DNA from 2 places in the Caballeronia sp. LZ065 genome. Region 1 is predicted to be linked to the other one. Evidence: riboswitches for the same ligand, from Rfam matches in the RefSeq annotation. Region 1 holds a riboswitch; the other holds the start of a gene.
What was found. A riboswitch is a leader RNA that binds a small molecule or an ion and turns the genes downstream of it on or off. The one in region 1 is predicted to bind manganese.
Positions count from the first base shown of each region.

Region 2: it holds a riboswitch for manganese, as region 1 does, so the genes downstream of both, QCE63_RS02095 (sodium:calcium antiporter) here and mntP (manganese efflux pump MntP) in region 1, are expected to answer to the same signal.

Region 1 is NZ_JARUXV010000003.1:130,798-145,121, reverse strand. Features, by position in the region: gene QCE63_RS21005 (thiolase family protein) at 1-90, shown strand, start outside; gene QCE63_RS21000 (DeoR/GlpR family DNA-binding transcription regulator) at 71-850, opposite strand; gene QCE63_RS20995 (2-keto-3-deoxygluconate permease) at 1,090-2,088, shown strand; gene QCE63_RS20990 (four-carbon acid sugar kinase family protein) at 2,085-3,341, shown strand; gene pdxA (4-hydroxythreonine-4-phosphate dehydrogenase PdxA) at 3,373-4,374, shown strand; gene QCE63_RS20980 (CoA transferase) at 4,491-5,924, shown strand; gene QCE63_RS20975 (hypothetical protein) at 6,092-6,856, shown strand; gene QCE63_RS20970 (hypothetical protein) at 6,924-7,907, opposite strand; partial or broken gene QCE63_RS20965 (alanine racemase) at 8,035-8,412, opposite strand; gene QCE63_RS20960 (hypothetical protein) at 8,583-8,951, opposite strand; gene QCE63_RS20955 (hypothetical protein) at 9,097-9,363, opposite strand; gene QCE63_RS20950 (hypothetical protein) at 9,364-9,549, opposite strand; gene QCE63_RS20945 (DUF6632 domain-containing protein) at 9,804-10,214, shown strand; gene mntP (manganese efflux pump MntP) at 10,207-10,776, opposite strand; yybP-ykoY riboswitch at 10,786-10,955, opposite strand; gene QCE63_RS20935 (ester cyclase) at 11,069-11,515, shown strand; gene QCE63_RS20930 (hypothetical protein) at 11,536-12,012, opposite strand; gene QCE63_RS20925 (PQQ-binding-like beta-propeller repeat protein) at 12,362-14,134, opposite strand.
Region 2 is NZ_JARUXV010000001.1:443,824-458,147, reverse strand. Features, by position in the region: gene QCE63_RS02140 (BadF/BadG/BcrA/BcrD ATPase family protein) at 1-462, opposite strand, end outside; gene QCE63_RS02135 (DNA-3-methyladenine glycosylase I) at 577-1,182, shown strand; gene QCE63_RS02130 (hypothetical protein) at 1,646-2,071, shown strand; gene QCE63_RS02125 (hypothetical protein) at 2,101-2,466, shown strand; gene rpsU (30S ribosomal protein S21) at 2,573-2,785, opposite strand; gene QCE63_RS02115 (aldo/keto reductase) at 3,163-4,113, opposite strand; gene QCE63_RS02110 (flagellin) at 4,358-5,869, shown strand; gene fliD (flagellar filament capping protein FliD) at 6,066-7,592, shown strand; gene QCE63_RS02100 (flagellar protein FliT) at 7,602-7,901, shown strand; gene QCE63_RS02095 (sodium:calcium antiporter) at 8,158-9,168, opposite strand; yybP-ykoY riboswitch at 9,266-9,450, opposite strand; gene QCE63_RS02090 (ABC transporter substrate-binding protein) at 9,663-11,261, shown strand; gene QCE63_RS02085 (MBL fold metallo-hydrolase) at 11,269-12,342, opposite strand; gene QCE63_RS02080 (MerR family DNA-binding transcriptional regulator) at 12,447-12,869, shown strand; gene aceK (bifunctional isocitrate dehydrogenase kinase/phosphatase) at 12,898-14,324, shown strand, end outside.

The DNA of each region.
Region 1 (14,324 bases):
CCGGGCGCCAAGGTCGCGCTCGCGGAGAACAATGGCGGTCAGCTTGCGGGCGACTCGGCGGTCGCGCTGGTCACGCTTCTTTCGACGTAAGCGCCGCCCGTTCCACCGTCACATTGCCGCGCTCGCTAAAACGGGCGAGCAGCGGCGCTTCGGCCAGCGCATCGGTGACGAGCGTCCAGTTCCGGTCCAGCGGCGTCCAGTGCTGCTGGCTTGCGCGTTCGAGCTTGTTCGACGTGACCAGCACGAACACACTCGCCGCCTGCGCCACGATGCATTCCTTCAGATACGCCTGCTCCGCCGTCGCCTCACACAGCCCGCGGCCCGCCACGACGCCGTCCGCGCCGAGGAACGCCTTGTCGAACGTAACGCGCGTCAAGCCCACCTGCGCGATGGCTCCGAGCGTGCTCATGCTGGACGGCCGCACATCGCCGCCGATCAGCGTCACGCGCACGTCCGCCGCCGCGAGCGCGCCCACTGCGAGCAGATTGTTGGTCACCACATGAATCGCCGTGCGTCCGGCAAGCAGGCGTGCCAGCGCGGCGGTCGTGGTACCGCCGTCGAGGAAAATGGTGTCGCCGTCCTGTACGTGACGCACCGCCGCGCGGGCGATCGCTTCCTTCTGTTCCCGGAAACTCTCGCGGCGCGTGTCGAGCGATTCCTCGGGCTCGTGCATGCCCACCGACGCCGCGCCGCCGTAAGTGCGCACGAGCCGCCGCTCGCCGGCCAGCGCGCTCAGGTCGCGGCGCACGGTCGCCTCGGACATGCCAAAGTGCTCGCACAGCGCGGCGACGTCGTTCATGCCGGACAGCACGGCCTTGAGCATCGCTTCGCGGCGTTTTTCTACTTTCATCCTGTTCCCTGATTCGATGGCTTCCCGGCGGGACGCACAGTGTAGCGAACCCGTCGGGCTCGTTGCATGCTTGCTGATTGATCGTTCCGATCATCTTCTTCCAAGGGAAATGATCGAAACGATCAGTAGAAACCCCCATGCCGCACAAATTGCGCGAGACGAACGATAGCGCTACACTCCAAAATGATCGAATCAATCATAATTTGCGTGATTCGGCCAGAAACCACTTGGAGACATGTATGGCTCAGATTCACATCAAGCGCGCCGTCGAGCGCGTGCCCGGCGGGATGATGATCGTCCCGCTGCTGATCGGCTCGCTGATCGCGACTTTCGCGCCGGGCATGCCGAAGTTCTTCGGCTCGTTCACGAACGCGCTATTCACCGGTTCGCTGCCGATTCTCGCCGTGTTCTATGTCTGCATGGGCGCGGGCATCGACGTGAAGGCGACGCCTTATCTGCTGCGCAAGGGCGGCGCGCTGTTCGCGACCAAGGTCGGGACGGCGATCGTTGCGGGCATCGTGCTCGGGCATTTCCTCGGTGAGCAGCCGGTCAGTTCGGGGCTGTTCGCGGGCATTTCGACGCTGGCCGTCGTCGCCGCGATGAACGACACCAACGGCGGTCTCTACATGGCGCTGATGGGCCAGTACGGCCGCTCGGAGGACGTGGGCGCGTACACCATCATGTCGCTCGAATCCGGTCCGTTCCTGACCATGGTCACGCTGGGCGTCGCGGGCCTTTCGGCGTTTCCGTGGCCGACGCTCGTCGGCCGCCTCCTGCCGCTCGTCGTCGGCATGCTGCTCGGCAATCTCGATCGTGAGATGCGCGAGTTCCTCGGCCGCGCCGTGCCGGTGATGATTCCGTTCTTCGCGCTGGCGCTCGGTGCAAGCCTCGATCTCCATAAGGTGTGGCAGGCGGGACTGCTCGGCATCGGCTTGGGTTTCGCGGTCGTGATCGTGACGGGCATTCCGCTGTATTTCGCCGACCGTCTCAGTGGCGGCACGGGAGTCGCCGGCGCGGCGGCAGCGAATACCGCGGGCAATGCGGCAGCGGTGCCGGCGTTGATCGCGGCGGCCAATCCGGTCTATAACGAAGCCGCCAAATCGGCGACGCTGCTGGTGGCGGCCTGCGTGGTGGTGACGGCCATCGTCTCGCCGATCCTGACGGCGTCGATCGCGAAACGCGCCAACGCCCGGGATCAGGCGCGCGCCACCGCGAAGACACGCGAGGCCACGCAATGAACAGCTTGCTGATCGTCGCCGACGATCTCTCGGGCGCCGCCGACTGCGCCATTGCGTTCGCGGCGGCGGGCCGCAGGACGGTCGTGTCGCTCGACGCGGACGCGCCGCCTCAGGATGCGGCCGTGATCGCCGCCGATACCGACACGCGCCGCCTCGCGCCCGCCGAAGCCGCGCAGCGCGTGGCTGCTGCGTGGCAAGCGCTGCGCGCGCCGGGCCGGCGGCTTTATAAGAAGATCGATTCGACCTTGCGCGGCAACTGGACCGCCGAAGTGGCGGCCCTCGCGCGGCTCGCGGGACCGGCCATCGTCGCGCCGGCCTTCCCCGCCACCGGCCGCGCGGTGCGCGATGGCCGCGTGATCGTGCGCGGCGTGCCGCTTGAGGAAACCGAAACCTGGCAACTGGAGCACGCCGGCCAGAACCCCGAACTGCGCGCGATGCTCGACAAGGTGGGACTGCGCGTCGCGCATGTGTCGCTCGAAGCGTTTCGCGCTGCGCCCCAGGATGTCGCGGCGATGGTGATCTCGGCGGCGGCTTCGGCGGACGGCGTCGATGCGATCGTCGTCGATGCCGAGACCATCGAGGATCTCGCCTCGCTTGCCCGCGTGACGGCGGCGCTCGATGCGTCGTTCTTCTGGGTCGGCTCGGGCGGACTCGCGCGCGAACTCGCCGCCTTGCCCGATCTCTTCGCCACCGAAGCCGATACTCACATCACCCGCCCGTTCGATGGAACGCAAGGCCCGATCCTCGCGCTGGTCGGCAGTCTCTCGGCAATCTCGGAGCGCCAGTGCGCGCTGCTCGGCGCCGAAGCCGGCGTCCGCGAGATGATCGTGCCGCCCGCCGTGCTGCGCGACGGCGCGCGTCATCCGGAGTGGACGGCGTGGCATGAACGCATCGGCCGAACGGTGCGGGATCGCGAGGACGCGATCGTGCGCATCGGCCGCGACGACGCCTTCGATCCGGCCGAAGGCGCGCTTCTGTCGAACGCCCTTGCCGCGCTCGTCGCGCCGCACTTCGACCAGTTGGGCGGTCTCATCGCGACCGGCGGCGAAACGGCCCGCGCGATGCTCGCCGCCGCCCGCGTCGGCAGTCTCGAACTGTTGCGCGAGGTGGAAGCCGGCGTCGCGCTCGGCAGGCCTGCGAACGGCGCGGGGCCGGCCATCGTCACCAAGGCAGGCGCGTTCGGCAGCGAGCATGCGCTGCTTGGCGCCTACCTGCACTTGCGCGGCGCGGATCTTCCCGTCGCGCGCCAGTAACCGAATTTACCCAGAATCCAGACGAAATATCATGAGCAACTACCTCCCCGTAATCGGCATCACGATGGGCGACGCAAGCGGCGTCGGACCGGAAGTCGTCGTCAAAAGCCTCGCGCACGAGGCGGTCTATCAACAGTGCCGTCCGCTCGTGATCGGCGATGCGCGCCGCCTCGAACGCGCGATCGAACTCACCGGCGTCAGCGCCAGCGTGCGACGCATCCAGGGCGCGCCGGAAGCGCAATATGAGCGCGGCACGATCGATTGCATCGACCTCGGTCTGATTCCCGATGACCTGCCGTTCGGCCAGTTGTCCGCCGTCGCGGGCGATGCCGCGTATCAGTACATTGCGCGTGCGGTGGAACTGGCGCAGGCCGGCCAGATCGACGCAATCTGCACCGCGCCGCTGAACAAGGAAGCGCTGCATGCCGGCGGCCACAAGTTTCCCGGCCACACGGAAATGCTGGCGCACCTGACGGGCGTCGACGAAGTCTCGATGATGCTGGTCGCGCCGCAACTGCGCGTGATCCACGTGACGACGCACATCGGCATCATCGACGCCATCCGCAAGATCGAACCCGGTCTGGTCCAGCGCACCATCGAGCGCGGCAACGCGACGCTCATCAAGGCGGGGATCAGCAAGCCGCGCATCGGCGTGTGCGGGATCAATCCGCATGCGGGCGAGAACGGTCTGTTCGGTTATGGCGAGGAAGAAGAGAAGATCATTCCGGCCGTCAAGGTGCTGCAGGAACGCGGTCTCGACGTGACCGGCCCGCTGCCCGCCGATACCCTGTTTTATCGCGCAGGACGTGGCGATTTCGATCTCGTCGTCGCGATGTACCACGACCAGGGGCACGGTCCCGTGAAGGTGCTGGGTCTCGAAGCGGGCGTCAACGTGACGGTCGGGCTGGAGGTGATCCGCACGTCGGTGGATCATGGCACGGCATTCGATATCGCCGGCAAGGGGATCGCCGATGAAGGCAGCATGCTCGAAGCGCTGCGGCAAGGCGCGGAACTGGCGACGCGGCGTCACTGAGCGTCGTCACTGAGCGTCGTCACTGAGCTACGTCACTGAGTTACGTCACTGAGCTACGTCACTGAGCTACGTCACTGAGTTACGTCACTGAGCGAGCGAGCGCGGTCGGCGCGACAATGGGCTTCTTTTCCACGAAGCACGCGCGCCCATCCATCATGTCCGCTCACACATCCGCTTCAGCTTACGACACGCTTCACGCACTCTGGCGCATCGCCGGCTTGCCCGGCGATGCGCTTTCTTTCATCGATCTCCCGGGCCGCGAGCCGGTCTTTCCATCGAGCTTCGCCATCGGCACGGCGGCGCAGGCGACCGTCGCCGCAGCGGCGCTCGCCGCGTGCGAGCTGGCGCATGCGCGGGGCGTCGGGCGGCAGCGCGTGTCGGTGGACATGACGCATGCCGCCGTAGAATGCACGGGCGCCTTCACCGTCGATGGACAAGCGCCCGAGACATGGGGACGCTTCTCCGGCCTGTATCGCTGCGCCGATGGCTACGTGCGCATTCACGCGAACTTCGAACATCATCAGGATGGCGCGCTGCGCCTGCTCGGTCTCGATCCGAAGACGGCGACGCGCATGGACGCCGAGCGCGCAATGCTGGCCTGGCGCGGCCGCGACTTCGAGGATGCCGCGGCGGCGCAAGGGCTTGTCGTCACGATGCTGCGCACCTTCGACGAATGGGACGCCACGCCTCACGCGCATGCGATCGCCGCGCAACCGTTGATGACGATGACCCGCATCGGCGATGCGCCGCCGCGCGCGCTGCCTTCGCTGGCTGAACCTGCGCGGCCGCTCGATGGCATCCGGGTGCTCGACTTCACGCGCATTCTTGCGGGACCGGTCGGCGGGCGCGCGCTGGCCGCGTTCGGCGCGGACGTGATGCTGGTGAACGCGCCGCATCTGCCGAACATTCCGGCGATTGCGGACACGAGTCGCGGCAAGCGTTCGGCGCTGCTCGACTTGCGCACGGAGCGGGATCGCGCGGCGCTCGGGCAGTTGATCGACGATGCGCATGTGTTCTCGCAGGGGTATCGGCCGGGAGGGCTCGCGGCGCTCGGTTTCGGGCCGGATGCGCTGGCGGCGCGACGGCCCGGCATCGTCTATGTCTCGCTGACGGCGTATGGCACGCAAGGGTCGTGGGCGCAACGGCGCGGGTTCGATTCGCTCGTGCAGACGGCCATGGGTTTCAACGCGGCGGAAGGCGAAGCGGCTGGCGACGGCAAGCCGCGCCCCTTGCCCATGCAGATGCTCGACATGGCGAGCGGCTTTTTGATGGCTTTCGGCGCAGCGGCGGCGCTATGGCGGCAGCAGCGCGAAGGCGGGAGCTGGCATGTGCAGGTCTCGCTCGCGCAAACAGGGCATTGGCTGCGTGGACTGGGGCGCGTGGAAAACGGCCTCACCGCGCCGGCGCCGGATGTCGCACCCTTCATGACGCGGTATGCGTCGGGCTTTGGCGAGCTGATGGCGGTGACGCCGAGCGCGCAACTGGCGCGCACGCCGGCGGGGTATGCGCGGGAGTCGGTCAGGCCGGGGGCGGCGGAGGGGAAGTGGTGAGGCATGCCCCGCTAATCAAGGTCACAGCGTGCTGGTCCGTGATGGCATAGCAGCCCGGATACCCATCCCATCTCAAGTTTCGTCCGAACGATCCGATAACGCATTGCAGGCGCGCTCCTCCCGCGCGTCCTCAACGCTCATCGACAAGAACAACTTCTACCGTTCCCATGAAACTGCTCCCGAAAGTGATGCTGCTCGCCCTGCCCGTTCTCGCTGCCTGCGGAGGCGGAGGAAGCGACGAAACCTGCGTCACGAACGGAGACCTGACGAAGAGCTGCGTCGCCAAGACGTCGCATGCGATTCCCGAAGGCATCTGGTTCGGCGCGACGGACACGGGCCTGGCGGCGCAAACCATCGTGCTCGAAACCGGGCAGTACTTCAGCATCTATACGTCGAATCAGGATCTGGTCTGGATGACCGAAGGCTTCCTCACCGCCACCAATGGCGCATTCACCGATCCGGCCGTCGTCGCGCTGCACTACACCGGCGAGATCATCGCGGGCACGCTCAGCGGCACGTTCACGGCGAAAAGCGTGTTCTCGGCGACGAGTTCGATCAACACAAAACCGAACACCACCGCGCTCAACTTCAACGGCAACTACAGCGCGACCTACGACACACCGCTTGCCCTTGGCGACGTCGTGGGAACGTGGAGCAACCCGGCCAGCATCACGACGGTCTCGACGATCACGTTCGCCGCAGACGGCGCAATCACCGGTTCGCAGGGCGCCTGCACGTTCACCGGCAACTTCAAGCCGCGCGCGACCGGCAAGCATATTCTCGACGGCTCGCTCAACTTCACCAGCGCCGCCTGCGCCACCGGCAGCGGCGTGACGATGCCGGTCGAGGCGACCGTCGTGAACAATCAGATGAGCATCGTCGGCGTAACGCCGCAGCGTTCTACCGCGTTCTACATGGCGGCCACGCGCTGACGCAACTCGCTCCGGCGCCAGGTCGAGGCGGCAGCGCGCCGCCTCGGGTCGTCGAACACGGACCTCTTCACTCGTCCTTCAAGCGATACGATCCGAAATCGTCCTGACACACGGCAATCATCCCCGGCACCCGGATCTCCGGCCTGAAGATGTAGTTGATGATGTTGTTGATCTCGGTCTCGGAGCGCGCGTTCAGAATGATCTGCCTGTCAGCCGGCGGAAGTTCTCTTGCCGCATGAATGATCGAATGAAGCAGGCCGACGATACTGCGCTCTCGTCCATGGAACATCACATCGGGTCGGTCGAAGCACCTTCCGTAGAGGATATCGTTCGCCTGGTCGCTCAAGTTCAAGGCCCCGGGCAAAGGAGCCTCGAGTTCCAGTTGATCCACAAGCGACATGCTCGAATGAGCGAACGCCGGATGATCATATTTCACCTTGTACATCCGGCTCCCGAAACGGCTCCAATCCTTCGACGGCTGCTCGCCCACCTCCAGCGAAAAAAACACGTAGTCGTCATTCCCCAAACCGTTGACATCCAGACTGGTTGAATTCTTTTCTGAGAACGCGATTGCCTTCTCCCTCAGGCGCTTTCTGGAATACAGCACCAGGTCGCCGCCTGGACTCAACACTCTGGATTGCGTCGCGTGCGTGGCGTAAAACGGCATGCCGAGGAAATTGTCCGCGAATGACTCTTCCTGAGCGTCCAGTGCGCCATTGGATGCGATGACGTCATCCACGTTCTTGATCGACTTCGAAAACAGCGCGGAAGAGCGCTGGAATTGCGGAACCAACGGCCCTCCGACGTACACCCAGTCGTCGTCCTGTTCAGGCGTGGCGTTCTTGCGGAACAGATAACCGTTGCGACCCATTCTGCGCAGGGCATTTCTCGCCCGCTTGAATCTGACGCGCTGCAAAAGCCTGCATGCCACGTCTCGGGTCTTGTCGCTTTCCGGTTCACCCGCCTCCAACGTGCGCACAGGCCTTTTCTTCAGCGGCCGTCTGTCCTGCCTGACAAGCAGCCGCACCGACGCCTTCGCATACGGATACATGGATCCTCCATTCGAAGATGGGATCCGACGATTATCCCGCTGCAAAACGGCGTGACTGCAACACGCCGCGTCCTCGACTGAATTTGACATTCACTCACTGACGCGCGAATCAGCGCGAATCAGACGGGATGCCCGAATTCATCTTCAACTGAATGTCGATCCGCTCGCGCGGGCGCGCTGCTGCGAGCATGTCGAGCTGTTCGTCGCAATGCACGCTGACGGTCAGCCGGTGGCGGTCCGCGACCGCCAGATCGTCCGGCTCGAACACGCCTTCCAGCAACAGCACCGGCCTGTTCCAGCCGAGTTCGCGCACGCGCACGGCTTCGTCGAGGTCCAGTAGCGCGATGCCGTCTGCTTCCGCCCGCGCCGGTTAAATGCGCTCGATGCTATGCCCATACGCATTGGCCTTGCTCCCTACGCGCGAGGTGGGCGCCGTCCGCTTGACGAGCCGCAGGTTGTGACGGATGGCATCGAGATGAATGCGTGCGGCGATCGGACGTGGCATGCGTGCTCTTGGGCAGGGTCGTCCTTGAAAGACACTCCATGCTGTATTTTTTGACTGTACTTTTTTGAATTAGGCAGTCGAATGACGAATCGCATCGGCGTGAAGGCAGTTTTTGGTGGAAGGCGTTGCGGGTGATTGGCTGCAGGTGCGCACGTCCTCGCGCGGACGGCTCAGTCATCCGAGTAACCGGAGACTGAATAGTGTCCGTTGCGAACCGCGAAGATCCTTGGAACCCTGATTTCGGGCCTGAAAATCCAGTTGTTCACCCGGATGACTTCGTCATCAGACCTGGCGCTCAGGATAGTCCGCTTGTCGCGGTCCGGCAGCATTCTCTTCACCTCGATGATTGAGTACGCCAGTCCGCTCATGCTGTCCTCCCTTCCATGAAACAAGATGTTCAATCGCGCATATTTTCGGGCGCGGAGCCTTGCTCTCGCTTTGTCACTCAGGCGCGTTATGGAAGGTTGAGGGATCTGCATGTTCATCTGATCGAAAAGCGACATCGACGAAAAATCAAACATCGGATGGCTGTAATTCACCCTGTAAAACAATCCGCCAAATCGACTTTCTTTCTTTTCGATTTCTCCCCGACTTCAAGCGAGAAAAATACGCAGTCATCGTTTCCCAGCCCTTCGATATCCTCATCCATCGAATGATAATCCGGAAAAGCAATCCCTTCGTCAATCAGTCTTTCCTTGAAAAGAGGACCAGGTCACCGCTTTTGCTCGATACTTTTCTTTCGGTTGCATGAGTTACGTAAAGATCTTTCGCAAAAATAACCTTCATGAAAGCTGTTTCTTCAGCATCGAGATCACCGACCTCCACCGGAACGTTGCGCCCTTTTCGCAGGCGGTTCGCAAATAACTGCATCAACTCGCTCGAGGGAAAGCCCTGCGCGAGATATTCGTCGTTCCAACTCTTCCCGCAAGAATTCAAAAATTCCTGGTGCATTTATACTGCATTGGCTTGCATCCGGTTCAGCACCCGGCGCGTCCGGTTGTATCTGACCTGCTGGAGAAACCAGTTTCCGTAATAATCCTCTTCATCGGTCAATGCTTCATTTTTCCTCAAGCTTTGCTGATTTGCAATTGAAGGCTTTGCTTGAAGTTTCGTGATTGCTTTCGCGCGTGAATACATGGATGTTCTCCCTCCATGATCATGGGCAGCTTAGCATTATCTGCGGATAACTTTCAGCGCGCTTCAACCCGTGTCGCCGGTATTGCGATTTGTTTCGCCAATCCAATACTTCCGCTTGTAAAGCCATTATCGCTTTGCGCCTTGCTGCAATCAGTCAGCCTGTTGAAAATGCGCTTCGCGGACTGAAATCGCTCGCTCGGGGAAGTCGTCGAGGCGTATCTTGTGTTCTCTCGCCGCCCGGGAAGGAATCCGCCATGACCGACACCCATCGTCTTGCCTGCCTGCGCATCGTGCTCGTGATCGTCGGGCTGATCGCGCTATTTGGCCTCTATCCCTTGATGCTGCTCTGGCCTTCCGGCTGGGCCTGGGAAGGCGCGCCCGGAGGCCGCTCGGAGTATGCGCTGATGATCGTCGGCCTCTATGCGACGCTTGGCGTGTTCCTGCTGATCGCCTCGCGCGATCCGCTGCGACACCTGAGTCTCATCTGGTTCGCGGTGTGGTCGAGCGTCGTGCACGGCGCCATCATGGCGGTGCAGTCATTCGGCGGGGCGCAGTCTCACGCGCATATCGGACATCTGGCGGGCGACGTGCCGGCGCTGTTCATCGTGGCGGCCGCGCTCGCCTACTTTACGCCGCGCGGCAGACAAACAGGCCCGCTCAGCTGAGATACCCAAGGTGCTCGGCCAGAATCACGCAGCCGACGCCAATAAGTATCAGCCCGCCGGCGATCTCCGCCCGCTTGCCGATGGTCGCACCCACGACCCGGCCGACCATCACGCCGATGGTCACCATCAGCATGGTCGCGAAGCCGATGGTCGCGGCGGTGGAGAAGATATCGACATCGATGAACGCGAGGCCCGCGCCGACCGCCATGGCATCGATACTGGTGGCGAAGCCGGTGAGCGCGAGCACCCAGAACGAGTGGGAATTGGGCTTTTCTTCTTCGTGCTCCACGGCGCGCAGGCCTTCGCGGATCATGCGGGCGCCGAGCAGACCCAGCAGCGCGAACGCAATCCAGTGGTCCCATGCGGTGACATACTGCGCGGCTGCCTTGCCGAGCGCCCAGCCGACGAGCGGCGTCAGCGCCTCGATCACACCGAAGATCACGCCGGTCTTCAGGGCCTCGGCAATGCGAGGCTTGTGCAAGGTGGCGCCTTTGCCGACGGCGGCCGCGAAGGCGTCCGTGGACATGGCGAAGGCAAGAAATAGTGTGGAGGCGAGGTTCATCGAGTAGCGCTCTGGTCGGGCAAGACGGAACGACAGAACGCGCGCCCGACCGGTCGCGGATTCTGTCGATGGTCTTGCCAACCCTTGACGGTTGTCCATGCCACGGTCCGAACGACCGAGCGTGTTGACATGGACGCTTTCCCGAACGGAAAAGCCGGCTACTCCCCAGCGAAGAGACGTCAGCTTAACATGACTCCCGGGCCGTCCCTGCGTGTTGCGGACGGGTTGCGGTACAGTGGGTGCGTTATGCCGCAGTTTCCACCTCATGCCAACCGCTCATGACGGAGGCGCCATGCAGGCAGGCCAGCTCACTCACACGGCCGCGAGAGACGCAGTCGAACGGCTCTATCGCGCATTCGCCACGCACGATCTCATGCTGCTGCGCGAGGCCGTCACACCGGACTGGGCGTATCTTCCCGAACCGCCCGGTCAACGTCCCGGTCCCGACCAGATGATCCCCATCTTCGCCGATCTCGCCATTGCGCTGCCCGACATGCGCATCGAGATTCTGGACATGCTGGTGCAGGATAATCGCGTGGGCGTGCGCGCCGAAGTGAGCGGGACGCAGGCCGGACCGCTGATGGGCATCGCCGCCACCCGCAAGCCGCTTCGTTTCGCGATTCACTCCTTCCACGAAATCCGCGGCGATCGCGTATCGAAAACCTGGCATCTCGAAGACTGGCTCAGCGTATTCCGCCAGTTGGACGCGGTGCCGTCCGGGATCAGGCCATCGCCCTGAACGCTGTCACGGGTTGAAGCTCAGGCGCGCCGCGCCTTGCCCTTCATGCCGCGCGAGGCGGTCTGCCGCACCACATGTTCAACGCACAAGCCGACGAGCGTCGCGTCCAGGCGCTCCAGCGCGCGAGCGGCTTCACGAAGCGCGGCGGCATCGGTGCCGAAGGAATCAGAGAACAGCCACTCGCGCTGCCGGGCTGCTTCGCGCGTCGCCTGCACGGCTTCGCTCAATTCCGGCATGCGCGCAAAGCCTGCCGCGCGCGCCTTCTTCTCCAGACAAGCCACCAATTGATCCAGCGGCGCAGGCTCCACGCTCTCCACGAACAACGAGAGAAAGCGCAACACGCTGCCCTGCAAGCGCCGATGAGCATCGACGAGATCCCGCAGTGGCTCCGCGCGTTCGCGATCGCGCGCGGCCTGCACGGTGATGTTGCTGGCGCCCAGGCTGGAATCGGCTGCGGCGGGCGTGGCGGATGATGAGGATCGTGTACGGGTCAACATGCTGGCCGGTGACAGGTTTTTCGCGCCGAACGCGACGCGTTATGTATTTTAAAATATAGCGCATCTGTCCCTGACACGGCATGCCGACTGTTCGGCCGAATCGACGCAGGGGTGGTGTGCCGTGCGTTTGCCGGACGACGCCACGGCATGATTTCGGGCGGAACCCGCATCTATAGTCATCTACGCACGCTCCCACACGTTCCCGCAGTTTCGCCAAACAAGGCCTTCGCGGCCTCTTCCTGCCCCCTCCGCAGAACGGTGCGTGCACCGGCCAGACGCCCCGCCGCCCCGCCGCCCCGCCGCCGAAAGTCATTCGTCGCGGCGCATCCGGCGCGGTGAGTCAACGCGCTTACTTCGCCAGCAACCCGAACACGCCGACGCCGCTCTTCGTACCCACATACACCTTGCCGTTCGCGACGGTCGGCGTGATGAACTTGTTGCCCTGGCCGAACTGGTCGCGTCCGCTGGTGTCGCCGCTGTTGTAGAGCTGGCGTGACAGGTTGCCTGCGTCGTAGGCGCGCAGCCCGGCGATCGTGCCGTTTTCCGCCGCCCACAAGATGCCGTTCGCGTTGCCATTGGCCGAGATGCTCGGCGTCGCGCCCGGCGCGCCGAAGGTGTTTGCGGTCTTGCTCGTGGGCGTCGCGGACAACGCGGCGTTCGATATCGCAAACGCCTTGATGCTGTCGCCGATCGAGCCGAAGTAGACCGTGTTGTTGAAGTAGGCAGGCCCGGCGAACATCGGCCCGGTGATCTGCCCGACGAGTTCCTGATAGATGTGGTCGGCGTTCGAATCGAACTTGCCCATCGACACGCGGTTGACCACGTAGATCGTCGAGTTCTTGCCCGCGCCCACCGCAAGATGCTGGACGACGCCGTTTGCATCGGTGAAATCGGGCAGCACCATCGCACCGCCCGAGCCGAGATCCTCGTCTTCGTTCGACTCCTGCACCGTGTTCGACGCTTGGAAGTAATCCTGCACCCGCAGCGGATTCGGGTCGATCCGCAGGAAGCCATTGCCGTAGTTGCCGTTGATCGGCATCTCCTGGGCGTTTTGCGTCGGGTCGAAGGTGCCGTTGGCATCGAGCAGATAGATGCCCTGCCCGTCCGATGCCGGCCCCGCGCCGCTCATCCAGATCGCGCCCATCTGGCCGTTCGGCGTCAGGTTGAGCACGCTTGCCTGCTGAAGCGTGTCGGCGTTATAGCCGATGACCCAGCCGGTGTACGGCATGAAATCGCAGTGCGAAGTCCAGGACGTGTACACGACGCCGTTCAGCAGCAGCAGCGCGGCGCGTTCGGCGTACTGGCCCGGCGTGAACGGCACCTGGCCGTTCTGGGTGCCCGCGCCGTTGCCCGGATAGCTCGCGGTGATCTCCGACGGACCGTTGAAGAGTTCGGCGCCCGTGGTGACGTCGAGCGCGTGGATGCGCTGGTGATAGCCGCCCGACCCGTCCTTCGACATGCCGACCACGTACATCGCGCCATGCGGCCCGCGCGAACGGTCGATGACCGGCGTCGCCGTGACGCCGATGTTCGGCGTGATCTGCGCGCAGCCGTGGTCGTCGCTGGGCGACTCGCCGTTGCCGAGCGTCGAGACTTTCCAGAGCACGGCGCCGCTGTCGGCATCGAAGGCATAGACGTTCGCATTCTCGGTCGCGACGTACAGCACATTGCGCGTGCCGCCCGCGACCGGTACGCCTGCCAAAAAGAGCGGCTGGGCATCGACGGCGCCGTCCACGTTGAAGACGCCGACCTTGCCGAATGTCGTCGTATTGACGTTCGACGGCGTCAGGACCGTTTCAGCCAGTTGCTGACCGGTTCGGGCGATGTCGTTATGCCAGGTGGCGACGTCCATCGGGTTGCTGACGGCGGTGGTCGAGCCGTTGCCGTTGCCGTTGCTGCCGGAAGCGCCTGAGGCGCCTGATGGACTCGATGCGCCCGCAGGACTCGATGCGCCTCCTGCACCCGACGCCCCCGCCGGACTCGATGCACCCGAAGCCGCTCCGCCGCCCGCAGCCGACGCGCTCGAGTTCGCACCGGAACCGCCCCCGCTGCATGCGCCGATGATGACCGCGAGCAGCGCGGCGCCGACAACAGCGGCATAAGCAGGAACGAGCGCTTTCATGTGCAACTCCTTGACGGAGAGACAGGACCATCCAGAGCAATCGCGCATGAGCTGTCAACGCGATGCCGACGCTGCCATTGAGCATACGGAATGCCCACGCCGAAGCAGCTTTTTGAAAGGCTTTTATTGCGCCGCGTCAAAATATGCTAACCTAGGGTTATTACCTAGTTAGTTACCCCTAGTTTGGAGT
Region 2 (14,324 bases), on a different contig from region 1:
GCCGTAGCCGCCGGCGATGCGGCATACCCCGGCCTCGTCCAGCGAAGCCGCGATGCTGCCCGTGCCCAACGCGACGATCACGCCGGGTTCACCGCCATGTGCGCCGACCACCGTGGTGCAGGCGTCGCTCTCGACGCGCAACGCGCGCACTTCGGGCGCGGCCGCGAGGAAGGCGGCCAGCCAGTCGGCGTTGTTCACGCCGGCGAGGCCGCAGCCGAGCGCGCAGGCACGCCAGTCGAACGGCAGCGCCGCGCTGGCGAACGCGCGGCGACACGCGTCCTCGATGGATTGCCACGCGCGCTCGACGCCAAGCCCGAGGCCCGACGGTCCGCCGCTGGAACGTGCAAGCTCGACGCCCTGCGCGTTTGCGAGAATCACGCGCGTTCCGCTACCGCCGCCGTCAATGCCGAGCAGAAAAGTGTCCGTTGCCGCGAAGGAAGTCATGGTCGAAATGGATTTCATGGACGCCAGCTTACCGGCCGCGGCGGCCTGCGCCAATTAGCCGAATGGACGAGGTGGCGGGACAGGCACGTTCCGCTATGCTGACGCGACCTTGATGACCACCGGGAACCGCACATGGCAGACACTCAACTGGCCCGCTGCGCGTGGGCAACCACCGACGCGATGATCGACTACCACGACCATGAGTGGGGCGTGCCGTCCCACGACGACCAGCATCTGTTCGAGATGCTGGTGCTCGAAGGCGCGCAGGCGGGGCTGTCCTGGTCGACCATCCTCAACAAGCGCGAGGGTTACCGCGCCTTGTTCGCGCATTTCGACATCGGCCGCGTGGCGCGCTTCACGGACCAGGACGTCGCGCGGCTCGTGCAGGACGCGCGCATCGTGCGCAATCGCGCGAAGGTTGCGTCGGCGGTGCTCAACGCGCGCGCGGTCCAGCAGATTCAGCAAGAGCACGGCTCGTTCGCGAACTTCGTCTGGTCGTTTGTTGGCGGCGTCACCATCGATACCCCGCGCGACGCGAAGCATCCCACGCCCGCATCGACGGCCGAGTCGGATGCCCTGAGCCGCGCCCTCAAGCAGTACGGCTGCAAGTTCGTTGGTACGACCATCTGTTATGCCTTCATGCAGGCGACCGGCATGGTCAACGATCACGCAGCCGGATGCATTGCCCGAACCGCTGCCAAGACCAAACGCAAGGGCGCCTCGCCAAGGTCGAAGTGAAGGTCTGCGAGTGCGGAGAGTTTTAGTTTTTTGGCCACTTTTTCGAGTGCGATGCCTCTTGCTAGGGAAAGTCCTGATATAGGCGTGTTTTTTTGCAGTGAAGCACGCGCGAAACCCCGAACAGCAAGGCTTTTGACCGGGTTTTCCGCACTGCACGAACGTACGGTACGTGTAAAAATGGCGTCCTCGCGTGCGCTGGCGCACCTTTTTACCGGACCGAACCGTTATAAAGACGGTGTACGGATCGTTCATCGAGTGTCGAAATCCGACGCGAGCACACAGGGCGAAAGTGAGACCGAACGCCCAGGCCGGGAAAAGTGCCGTGCTCGAAGCAGTAACCGGAAGGCATCAGCGTTTTTTGATGTTGCTGAACATCGCAACAACGCTGCCGTTCCGGAGCAGCAGGTGCAGGTTCTCGAATTCAAACGCATGGCCGCTGCGCAGGGGCGCAGGGGAGAAGATCATGAAAAGCTTGAACTTCCTGACCCATCAGGAGATTTTCAACAGCGCCGTCCAGCATCTGTTCCTGCAGGGACAAGCCGCATTGCTCCCGCATGGCGGCGGCGCCTATCGCGGCTACTGCGGCGGATGCCCTGTCGGCCGTTTCATCAAGCCGCGCGACTACGTCACCGCGATGGAAGGCGTGCCCATCCGCTACATCGCAAAGCCACCCGAGCATGTGCCGGCCTACATGGATGTCGGCGTCGCGGCGCTCAAGCGCGCCCTGCTCCGCGCGCGCATCAACGTGTTCGATCCCAATACCGTCGAATTGCTTTCTTGCCTGCAAAACGTGCATGACGTCTTCGGCAAGTGGGAATGGCGCGAACGTCTCTCGTCGATCGCGCGTCAGTTCGGGCTTTCTGCCGAACTTCTTAAAACGGCTGCTTGAGTACGGTAGGTGCTGTGATGTTGAGTCCGATGAAGATGTTGAGCCCCAAGGACATTTACGAACGCGTCAGCACGCATCTGCTGACCCAGCGCGCGGTGTCCGAAGACGACAACGGTTCCTGCCGCCTGCGCAGCCCGGACGGCCGCAAGTGCGCGATTGGTTCGCTCGTGCGTGACGATCTGTACGAAGCGGCGCTGGAAGGCGTCGGCATTTCTTACTATCGGCATGCGCAGGACGGCGAGCTGATGCGCGCGCTCTACGCGTCGAATGTGAACGCCTACGATCCCAACATCATCGATCTGCTGATCGAACTCGAACAGGTTCACGACGACGCCGACGTGGAAGAGTGGCCGCATCTGCTGGCGGCGCTCGGCAAGCGTCACGCGTTCGTCTGACGCCGGTTTCTCTCACACAAAGCAAAACGGCGGTGCGCCCTCACGGGTCGCACCGCCGTTTTGCCATGCAAGCCGAGGACGACACTCCCCGGCTTGCACGCGATGCTTAGTGCATCTTCTTCGGCAGCATCTGGCTGCGCAGGCGCTTGCGCAGACGCGCGACAGCGGCTGCCTTCTTGCGCTTGCGCGCGGTGGTCGGCTTTTCGTACGACTGGCGCTCGCGCAGTTCGGCGATGGTGCCGTTGCGCTCGATGGTGCGGCGGAAACGCCGAATCGCGACATCGAACGGCTCGTTTTCTTTGAGGACGATAGTGGTCATGTAAATCCTGGTTTGCTAAACGTATTTCTAAGCGCGCGACGATGAAACCGCCGCGCCCCGGCACTCCGATCGTCCACCGGACGCGGCACTGGATGACACCAGACAGCGCGGCGCAACGGACACGAGCAAAGCGGCCACGGAGGCCGGAACAGAGAGAGTTGGGATTCAGCCGCCGAAGCGGCATGCGCATTCGAAAGAACGACGTGAACGCGCGATTCGGAGCCGTTCGCCGCCGGATGTTGACAGTGTCGCTGTGGACGTTGTCATTCGGAAGCGAAGGCAGAAAATCGGGCACATTTCTCGATTCGGGCGCGATGTTACCAGAACAGCGCGCCGCTGCCAACACCTCGAGCCGCCCAACTCCTTGATGTGACAGATTATTTCTGCCACGCACTGGCTTCGTCGAGGAGCCTGACGTCTTCGCTCGACAAGACAAGGCGCGTCGCGGCCGCGAGGCTTTCCAGTTGTGCGACGGACGTGGCGCTCGCGATCGGCGCCGTGATGCCCGGACGCGCAATGAGCCACGCGAGCGCGATCGTCGCAGGCGTCGTGTCGTTGCGCTTCGCGACTTCGTCGAGTGCATCGAGGATCTTCAGGCCGCGTGCGTCCAGATATTTCTCGACGCGCGAGCCGCGCGCCTTGTTCTGCGTGTCCGCCTTAGAACGGTACTTGCCCGACAGAAAGCCGCTCGCCAGCGCGTAGTAAGGCACGACCGCCACCTTGTGCTTCTCCACGACCGGTTCGAGAGCAGTCTCATAGGCTTCGCGATCGTAAAGGTTGTATTCGGGCTGAAGGATCTGATAGCTCGGCAAGCCCGAGTCCTTCGCGATCTTCAAGGCTTCTTCCAGACGCTCGCCGGTGTAATTCGACGCGCCGATCACCCTGACCTTTCCCGCCTGGATCAGCTTCTGATAGGCGTTGAGCGTCTCGTCGAGCGAGGTGGCTTCGTCGTCGTGATGCGAGAAATAGACATCGATGTAATCGGTCTTCAGCCGCCGGAGCGAATCGTCGACGGCTGCGGCGATGTTCGCGGCCGTCAGCCCCGGGCGCGTGCTGAGCTTGCCCACTTTCGTCGCGAGCACGATCTTGCGGCGCTTGCCGCTCTCCTTGAACCACTTGCCGATGATCGTCTCGGATTCACCGCCCTGATGACCTTCGACCCAGGCGGAATAAACATCGGCGGTATCGATGAAATTAAGTCCGTGATCGACGAATGCGTCGAGGATGGAAAACGACGTGCGTTCGTCGGCGGTCCAGCCAAATACATTGCCGCCAAATACTAAAGGCGCGACTTTCAAATCCGATATACCGACATTACGTGTCTGCATGAATGCTCCGAATCCGCGTGGAAGAGGGACTGAAAAGCATACGCGTGATTCGGAAGGCTTGCTGGGCGGGCCTTCGAAGGCTTTCGACACTATTCGTTACACAAATCGGTTAGCCCGGCCTTAAGTTTTTTTCGAGTGGCCCGATAACCTCAAGTAGGCGGCCGGCTATCACCGAGCGCAGGACCGCCAGGCAACAACTCGGTGCCATTAGCCAAAGCCAGATAAGTCTCCCAGGAGAGAACAAATGATCGGTATCAATAGCAATATCAACTCGCTGGTTGCTCAGCAGAACCTCAACAGCACGCAAAGCGCGCTGTCTTCGGCGATCACCCGCCTGTCGTCGGGCAAGCGCATCAACAGCGCGGCCGACGATGCAGCAGGCCAGGCCATCGCTTCGCGCATGACCTCGCAGATCAACGGTTTGAATCAAGGTGTGTCGAACGCCAACGACGGCGTCTCGATGACCCAGACGGCTGCTTCGGGCCTGTCGCAGATCTCGGACAACCTGCAACGTATTCGCCAGCTGGCCGTGCAGGCTTCGAGCGGCTCGCTGTCGTCGAGCGACCAGGCTTCGCTGCAAAAGGAAGTGACGCAGCGTATCGCTGAAGTGAACCGTATCGCTTCGCAAACGACCTACAACGGCACGAACGTGCTCGACGGCTCGGCTGGCACGGTGTCGTTCCAGGTTGGCGCGAACGTCGGCCAGACGATCGGTATCGATCTGAGCAACGGCGTGTCCGCAGCTCAACTCGGTGGCGGTCTGCCGCAACAAGGCGCGACGATCGGTACGCTGTCGGGCCTGAGCCTGACGAGCGCAGGTGCTGCAACGACCGGTACGACCAAGGCCGACATCACGTCGATCAACGTGCTGGCTGACGGCAAGGGCGGTTTCACGTTCACCGACCAGAACAACCAGGCACTGTCCAGCGCCGCAACGACCGCGCTGTTCTCGGGCACGACGGCCGGCACGGGCACGTCGCTGACGCTGACGGCCAACACCGCGGGCGCACTCGGCACGGCGACGCAAACAAGCGCGAAGACGGCAGCTCAAACCGCACTGACCGCACTGAACACGGCCAGCGCTGCTGCAACGCTTCCGACGACGGGCAACACCGCAGTGTTCGGCACGGTCTCGGGCCTGAACGTGGACGCCACTGGCGCTGCCGCTGCGGCCGGCGCGGGCACGATCACGTCGATCACCATCACGCAGAAGGATGATGGCACGATGACGTACACCGACCAGAACGGCAATGATGCTGCTGCCGCTGGCGCTGCCCTGTTCACCGTCACTGCAAACGCGGGTACGCCGGCGAACGGCAGCTCGGTCGCGTTCAAGACTACCGGCGCTCTCGGCACGACGCCGACCGGCTTCTCCCTGAACAACTCCAACGCCACGGCCGCCACGACCGGCATCGCTCAAGCGAACGCGCAAAACGTGCCGCCGAAGGTTTCCGACATCGACCTGACGAAGGCCAATGGCGCGAACCTCGCGATCGAATCGATCGACAACGCATTGAACGACGTCAACTCGATTCAAGCTGACCTCGGCGCCGCGCAAAACCGCTTCTCGTCGATCGCTGCCACGCAGACGGCTCAGTCGACCAACCTGTCGTCGGCACAGTCGCAAATCACCGACGCGAACTTCGCGCAGGAAACCGCGAACCTGTCGAAGGCTCAAGTGCTGCAACAAGCTGGTATCTCGGTGCTGGCTCAAGCGAACTCGATGCCCCAGCAAGTTCTGAAGCTCCTCGGCTAAGCATCACAGCCGGCGTAGCAAGGCGGCGCGCATCAGGCAGTACAATGCGCGCCGCACGCAACAAATCGCAACAAAGCGCAGCAAAAGCATCAAAGCAGTCAGCGCAAAGGGAGCTCGTCTCCCTACGCGCGTTTTCGGAAGATGACGACTTCCGCCCTATTCCAAACGATCGCGAAGCAACACGAGCGGAGCACACATGACCACCGTAGCCACGACATCGAGTTCCACTGTCGATCCGACCAGCGCCGTACAACAGGCCGCACAGTCGATCATCAGCGGTTCGACCAACTCGACGATGGACGTGAACTCGCTCGTCACCGCGATCGTCAACGCGAAGGTCGCAGGCCAGACCGACGCGCTCAACAACAAGAAGACCGCCGACAACACGCAGCTCACCGCGATCGGCACGCTCAAGTCCGTGCTGTCGCTGCTGCAAAGCTCGATCACGAATCTCGCCAACGGCAAGACGCTCGGCTCGTTCACCGCCACCGCCGACGGCAAGGGCCTCACCGGCAGCGCCGACACCACGGCAGTGGCCGGCAGCTACGCGGTCAACGTACAGAACATCGCTTCGGCACAATCGATCACGTCCGGCACGTTCTCGACCACCGACGCGCTCGGCACCGGCTCGATCACGCTGAAGGTCGGCAACAACAGCAGCACGATCAAGCTCGACAGCAGCAACAACACGCTCTCGGGCATTGTGTCGGCGATCAACTCGGCATCCGACAATCCCGGCGTCACCGCGACTATCGTCAACGGCTCGGACGGCGCGCACCTCGTGCTGCGCTCCACGTCGACGGGTCTCGGCAACCAGATCGGCGTCGATGTCACGGCGGACGACAGCACCTCCGCCATCAACAAGCTTCAGGTCAGCTCGTCCACCACGACAACCGATCCGGACCCAACCGATCCGACCAAGACCATCACCGTCCCCGAGCACACCACGATCAGCAGCACCAGCGGCTGGACGCAATCCAGCGCGGGCGTGGACTCGCATTTGACGGTGGCCGGCACGCCGGTCACGAGTTCGAGCAACACGATCAAGGAAGCCGTGACGGGCGTCACGATGAACATCACCGCGGACTCGGTCGGCACGACGCAGACGCTCACGATCGGCCAGGACGTCACCGGCCAGAAGACCGCCATCGATGCCTTCGTCACCGCGTATAACAACTTCGTCAGCACGGCGTCGTCGCTGACGTCCTTCGACTCGACCGCCAGCTCGCAAGGTGCGCTGCTCGGCGACTCGATGATGAACACGATCAAGAACACGATCTCCAGCACGATCAGCAAGGGCATCGGCGTGGGCACGGGCAAGGTGAACCTGGCGTCGATCGGCATCACGCTGCAGCCGGACGGCACGCTCTCGACCGACGAAGACGCGCTCACCAACGCGCTCACCAACAGCAGCGGCACGGTCGCCTCGCTGTTCAACTCGACCGACGGCGTGGCCGCGCAGCTCAACACGAGCCTGACGGCGTTCCTGCAGACCGGCGGCATCATCGACACGCGCACGACCGCGCTCAACGACGACCTGACCAGCATCGCCGATCAGCAGACGCAGCTCACCGCGTACACCGCGCAGCTGACCACCTCGTACAACGATCAGTTCACGGCGCTCAACTCGTTGATGTCGTCGATGGCGACGCAGTCCAGCTATCTGACCGCCCTCTTCGGCGGCACCAATAGCGCCGGCGCGCTGGCCACCAACAAGAGCTAAGGACGGGACATGAACCAGCACGAACTGATTCAGGAAGCCTGGTCGCTGACCGAGGCAATCGAAACGGCAGTGGGCAACGAAGACTGGGCCCGCGCCGCCGAACTGACCCAAGCGCGCGCACCGCTCGTCATGGCAATGCGGGCCGAGCAGCCGGTGGAGTCGCTCGCGGTCATCCGCAGGATCCAGGCGAGCATGGATGCCGTCGCATCGCGCGCGCAGATGGCGCAGACGGCGCTTGCCGCGAACTATCGCCGTTCGATGGATGGCGCCAAAGCCGCAAGCCGCTATCAACAAGCCGCGCGCTTCTAAAGTTCTCAGCTGCCGCGCCGATAACACAAGAACAACAAGAACAACGCGTCGATGTCGGATGCGCTGCTTCGCTCTTGATGCCCGCCTCGTGCGGGCATTCTTATTTGCGGCGCGGCTGCAGGGTTCTGGCTTCAAGGCATCCGCTTCAACGCATCTGCATCAACGGCTCCGCTTCGGCGTCCCCGCTTCAACGTCTCTGCGTCAGCGCCTCCGCTTCAACGCCTCCGCATCCACGCCCCGCTTCAACGCCGCCGTTTCATCGTCCCAGCGTCAACGCCAGATACGCCGCATACAGCACGCCGTTCCCCAGCAACGCCCACAGCACCACGCCATTCGGCTTCGCGTTGAAGCGCAGCCAAGCCGCCGCCGCCAGCGTGATCAACACGCCGGTCAGCACTTCCACACGCGGTTCCCACGGCGTCAGCATGATGCCGATCGCGGGCAGCAAGGTGCCCTGGAACACCATCGCGCCGGTGATGTTGCCGAACGCGAGCGTGTCCTTGCCTCTGCGCGCCCACAGGATGCTGTTCACCTTTTCGGGCAATTCGGTGGCGATCGGAATGATGATCAGCGACAGCAGCAGCGCGGAAATGCCGAGTGCCTGCGACACCCCTTCGACGCCGTGGATGAAGCCCTTCGCGCCGCCCACCAGCAACACGATACCCACCAGAAACTGCAGCATGATGCTGCCCATGGACGTCTTCAACCCCAGGCGTGAAGCAAATAGCGCTTCCGGCGCTTCGGTGCCGTGCCCACTTTCGACCAGGTTCGCCGACGCCCTGAACGTCGAGATCACATACAGCACGTACAGCCCGACGAGCCCCGCTGCGAACATCGCCCGCACGGGCCACGCGTGATGCGGGACGAACATCGCCGCGCACGCGATCAGGAACGCGAACAGGAAGAAGTTGAGATCCCGCGTGAAACCGCTGCGCTCCGGCACGATCCGTCCATGCAGACCGCGCGACTGGAGTACCGCGATCGTCATCAGGCAGGTGGAGAGCGTCGCGAGCATCAGCGGGGCGCCGAGAATCGCGCCGACGCCGATTTCCTCGTTGACCGCGCGACTGGGCGTGCCGCCGAGCAGGGCGATGATCGGCACCGTGGTTTCGGGCAGCGCAGTGCCGACGGCGGCGAACAGCGAGCCGGTCACGCCTTCGGAAATGCCGAGCCGCTCGCCGAGATGTTCGAGCGCGTTCGTGAAGAGTTCGGACGCGATCAGGATGATCGCGAGCATCAGCGCGAGTTCGATGAAGAGCATCGTCATGCGGCACCTCGCATGAAGCGATGCGACGAACGCGACGGATGCGTCGAAAGACGCGTGAGAGGGAGACGTTGTAGTTGTAGGGACACGATCTTTCCACGGCCGGACGCTGAGCGAACCACGATGCACCACGCGCCGTCCGGCCAGGAACGACGCAGTGCATCGATGGTCTCGCCAAACCGGTCCGGTCGAACGCGCCACGGCAGCAGGGCCGAGGATGTTGACGCGTTCTCCTTCGCACGAAGCGCACGAAGGAAGGCTACTCCCCAAAGACGGCGCAAGTGTAGCCCGAGGCCTCCCGTTTCGGCAAGCCGCGCCTTTTCGCCTGGCTCACGATAGACATATGCGTATGCGGATCGAATCGTTGTCGATGCAACGAGCATTCGCTATGCTGGCCGCGCCGGGCGCGCTGCTTGCTGCGCCTGCCGACCGACCCTCGGACCTGATCCGCCAACCAGAACGAAACGCCGTGTGACCATCGGGTCACGGGAGATCTCATGCGCCTGACATTCGTCGCCGCCGCCGCCGCCGCGGCCATCCTGCTCGCCGCGCCGGGCATCGCGCTGTCGAAGCCGCTCACCGTCTGCACCGAAGCGTCGCCGGATGGCTTCGACGTCGTGCAGTTCAACTCGCTCGTGACCACCAACGCTTCCGCCGATGTCATCTTCAACACGCTCGTCGCCTACGACGAAGCCGCGAAGAAGGTCGCGCCCGCGCTCGCCGAGAAGTGGGACGTGAGCAGCGACGGCCTCACGTACACCTTCCATCTGCGTCCGAACGTGCAGTTCCAGACGACCGAGTGGTTCAAGCCGACGCGGGCGCTCGACGCCGACGACGTCGTGTTCACCTTCTCGCGCATGCTCGACGACACCAATGCGTGGCACAAGGTCGCGGGCGCAAGCGGCTTTCCGCATGCGCAGTCGATGGGTCTCGTGAAGCTCATCAAGGCCGTGACCAAGGTCGATGACCACACCGTGAAATTCGAGCTCAACGAACCCAACGCCACTTTCGTGCCGATCCTCACGATGGGTTTCGCTTCCATCTATTCGGCCGAATACGCCGACAAGCTGCTCAAGGCGAACCAGCAGACCGACCTGAACAGCAAGCCGATCGGCACCGGTCCGTTCGCGCTGAAGAGCTATACGAAGGACTCCGTGATCCGCTACGACGTGAACCCGGCCTACTGGGGACCGAAGCCGAAGATCGACCGGCTGATCTACGCGATCACGCCGGACGCCGCCGTGCGCGCGCAGAAGATCAAGGCGGGCGAATGCCAGATCGCGCTGTCGCCGAAGCCGCAGGACGTCACTGACGCGAAGAAGGACCACGCGCTGAAAGTGAGCGAAACGCCGGCCTTCATGACAGCGTTCGTCGCGCTCAATACGGAGAAGAAGCCGCTCGACAATCCCAAGGTGCGGCAGGCGATCAACATGGCGTTCGATCGCACGACCTACATGAAGACCGTGTTCGACAACACCGGTACGGCCGCGGTGAATCCGTATCCGCCGAATACGTGGAGCTATGACAAGAACATCGCGGCCTATAAATACTCGCCGGATGCAGCGAAAAAGCTGCTCGCCGAAGCGGGCTTCCCGAACGGTTTCGACACGACCATCTGGGTGCGTCCGAACGGCAGCGTGCTGAACCCGAATCCGAAGGTCGGCGCCGAGTTGCTGCAGGCGGACCTGGCGAAGATCGGCGTGAAGGCGCAGGTGAAAGTAATCGAGTGGGGCGAGCTGATCCGCTCGGCGAAGCTGGGTCAGCACGACATGCTCTTCATGGGCTGGGCTGGCGACAACGGCGACCCCGACAACTATCTGTCGCCGCTGTTCAGCTGCAACGCGGTGAAGTCCGGCATCAACTTCGCGCGTTACTGCGACCCGCAACTCGACAAGCTCATCGCCGACGGCAAGGCGACGCCGGATATCGCCAAGCGGACGCAGTCATACATGGGCGCGCAGAAGATCATTCACGATCAGGCACTGTGGATTCCGCTCGTCTACCCGACCGCCGCCGCCCTCACGCGCGCGAACGTCAGCGGCTTCAACGTGAGCCCGTTCGGGCGGCTGAACCTGGGTGGCGTGTCGGTGCAGTAAGTGCGGATCAGGCCGGCGTGAAGCGGATCACACCGTCGCCGCCGGTCTGGCGCTTGAGCGTTCCGTCGAGCCACAGCACATGCAGGTGGGCGAGCGCCTCACCAAGCGCGAACGTCATCTGATGAATGTCGAGCTTGCGCTTGAACATGATGGGGACGATGTCGGCAGCGCTGCACGGTTTCTCCGTGCACGCCTCGCGCACTTCCGCCAGCCGCGCGCGATGATGATCGCGCAGTTGCCCGATGCGCGTCCGCACGCCGCGGAAAGGCTTGCCGTGCGAGGGCAGCGCGAGCGTGTCGGCGGGCATCGGCTCGTAGCGGCCAAGCGATTCCAGAAACAGCGCCAGCGGATTGCTTTCCGGTTCCAGCGCGAACACCGACACGTTCGTCGAGATGCGCGGCAACACCATATCGCCTGAAATCAGCAGCTTGTCCGCCGCGCAGAACAGCGCGCTATGCTCCGGCGAATGGCCGAAGCCCGCCACCACCGTCCACTCGCGCCCGCCGATGCGGATGACGTCGTTGTCGCGGATACGCCGGTATTCATGCGGAATGGAAGGCACCAGCGTCGGATAGTAGCTGTCGCGCTTGCGCAGCGCGTCGAGCGAGGCTTCGTCGGTCAGGCCGTGCGCCGCGAAGTGCGCCGCCGCGCGCTCGCCGCCCGCATTCGAGCCGTCGCCCGCGGCCATCACGCGGCCCATTGCGTACTCGCCCAGTGAGATCAACAGCCGCACGTTCCAGCGCTGGCTGTCACCGCCCTTGCAGATCCAGTCGGCCAGGCCAAGATGGTCCGGATGACAGTGCGTGACGATCACGCGCAGCACCGGCAGGCCGTCGAGCACGGTATCGAACACACGTTCCCAGTTCGCGCGAATCGTCTCGTTCGAAATCCCGCAATCGACGACGGTCCAGCCCTGCTCGCCGTCGATCTCGTCGCGCAGCAGCCAGAGATTGATGTGATCGAGCGCGAACGGCAACGGCATGCGCAGCCAGAACACACCCGGCGCGACTTCCTTGACGCCGCCCGCTTCCGGCAATTCGTCCGCAAAAACATAGTCGAGCTGGCTTTCGAGTGCGTTCATTCGGTCCTTGCCTCCGGGTTTGCGCCGCGTTGCAATCTGGCGAAGTTGACGATAACGTAAACGTCCATTCTAACGTTGCGTGCGCTTTTGCGCTGCCGGCCGCGATGACCCAACCGACGCACTACACCATCACCGACCTGGCGCGCGAGTTCGACGTCACGCCGCGCGCCATTCGTTTCTATGAAGACCAGGGCTTGCTCGCGCCGCAGCGCGCGGGGTCGAACGGCTTGCGGCGCGTGTATTCGCCGCGCGACCGCACGCGTCTGAAGCTCACCTTGCGCGGCAAGCGGCTCGGTTTCACGCTCTCGGAAATCCGCACGCTGCTCGATCTCTACGACTCGCCCACCGGCACGAACACGCAGTTGCAGGCTTTCGTCGATACCATCGCGGCGCACCGGGAAGTCCTCGAACGTCAGCTGGAAGACCTGAACACGACGCTCGCCGAACTCGCCGCCTATGAGGAACAGGGCCGCGCGCTGCTCTCGGCAGGCGAGGAAAAGCGTCCGCGCAAGCCCAGGGCGGCATGAGCTGATCTCAGCGGAGGCGCAGGCCGACATGAATCACTTCCCCAAGCTGCTTTCGTCGCAGATCGGCTTCGACGTCGCGCAGACGATGCTCGAAGGATTCGATCGCCATTACCACGTGTTCCGCGACGCCGCCATCCGCGCCAAGCCGCTGTTCGAGCGCGGCGACTGGCCGGCCTTGCAGCAGCTCGCGCGCGATCGCATCGCGTCCTACGACGAGCGCGTGACGGAATGCGTGATGCGGCTCGAAGACGAATATGACGCCGAGAATATCGACGACGAGGTCTGGCAGCAGATCAAGCTGCACTACATCGGCTTGTTGACGACACACCGTCAACCTGAGTGCGCCGAAACCTTCTTCAACTCGGTGTGCTGCAAGATCCTGCATCGCTCGTACTTCAACAACGACTTCATCTTCGTGCGGCCCGCGATCTCGACGGAGTACATCGAGAACGACGAGCCCGCCGCCAAGCCCACGTATCGCGCGTATTACCCCGAGAAAGACGGACTTGCCGGGACGCTCGAGCGCATCGTCACGAACTTCCAGCTGGAGACGCCGTTCGAAGACCTGACGCGCGATGTGCAATGCATCCTGGAGGCGCTGCGCGACGCATTCGGCACGCTGACGCCCGCGCCCAACTTCCAGATTCACGTGCTGTCGTCGCTGTTCTTTCGCAACAAGGCGGCGTATATCGTCGGCCGCATCATCAACGGCGATGCGCTGCTGCCGTTCACCATCGCCATCCGTCATGCGCATCCCGGACGGCTTGCGCTCGATACCGTGCTGCTGTCGCCCGAACAGGTGCTGATCATCTTCAGCTTCTCGCACTCGTATTTTCTGGTCGACATGGAGGTGCCGTCCGCGTTCGTGCAGTTCCTGAGCACCATCATGCCGCGCAAGCCGAAGGCCGAGATCTACACGTCGGTCGGCTTGCAGAAGCAGGGCAAGAACGATTTCTATCGCGACCTGCTGCACCATCTGTCGCATTCGAGCGACCGCTTCATCGTCGCGCCCGGCATCAAGGGCCTCGTGATGATCGTCTTCACGCTGCCCTCGTTTCCCTATGTGTTCAAGCTCATCAAGGACGCGTTCCCGCCGCCAAAGGAAACCACGCGCGAGAAGATCCAGGACCGCTATCAGCTCGTGAAACGGCACGACCGCCTGGGCCGCATGGCCGACACGCTCGAATATTCGAGCGTCGCGCTGCCGCTCGCGCGCCTCGACGACGCGTTGATCCGCGAACTGGAGCGCGACGCGCCGTCGATGATCGAAGTCGAAGGGAACAACCTGGTGATCCGCCATGTGTATATCGAGCGCCGCATGGTGCCGCTCAACCTCTTCCTGCAGAACGGCAGCGACGAAGCGGTCGAGCACGGCATCAAGGAATACGGCGACGCGATCAAGCAGCTGATCCAGGCGAACATCTTCCCCGGCGACATGCTGTACAAGAATTTCGG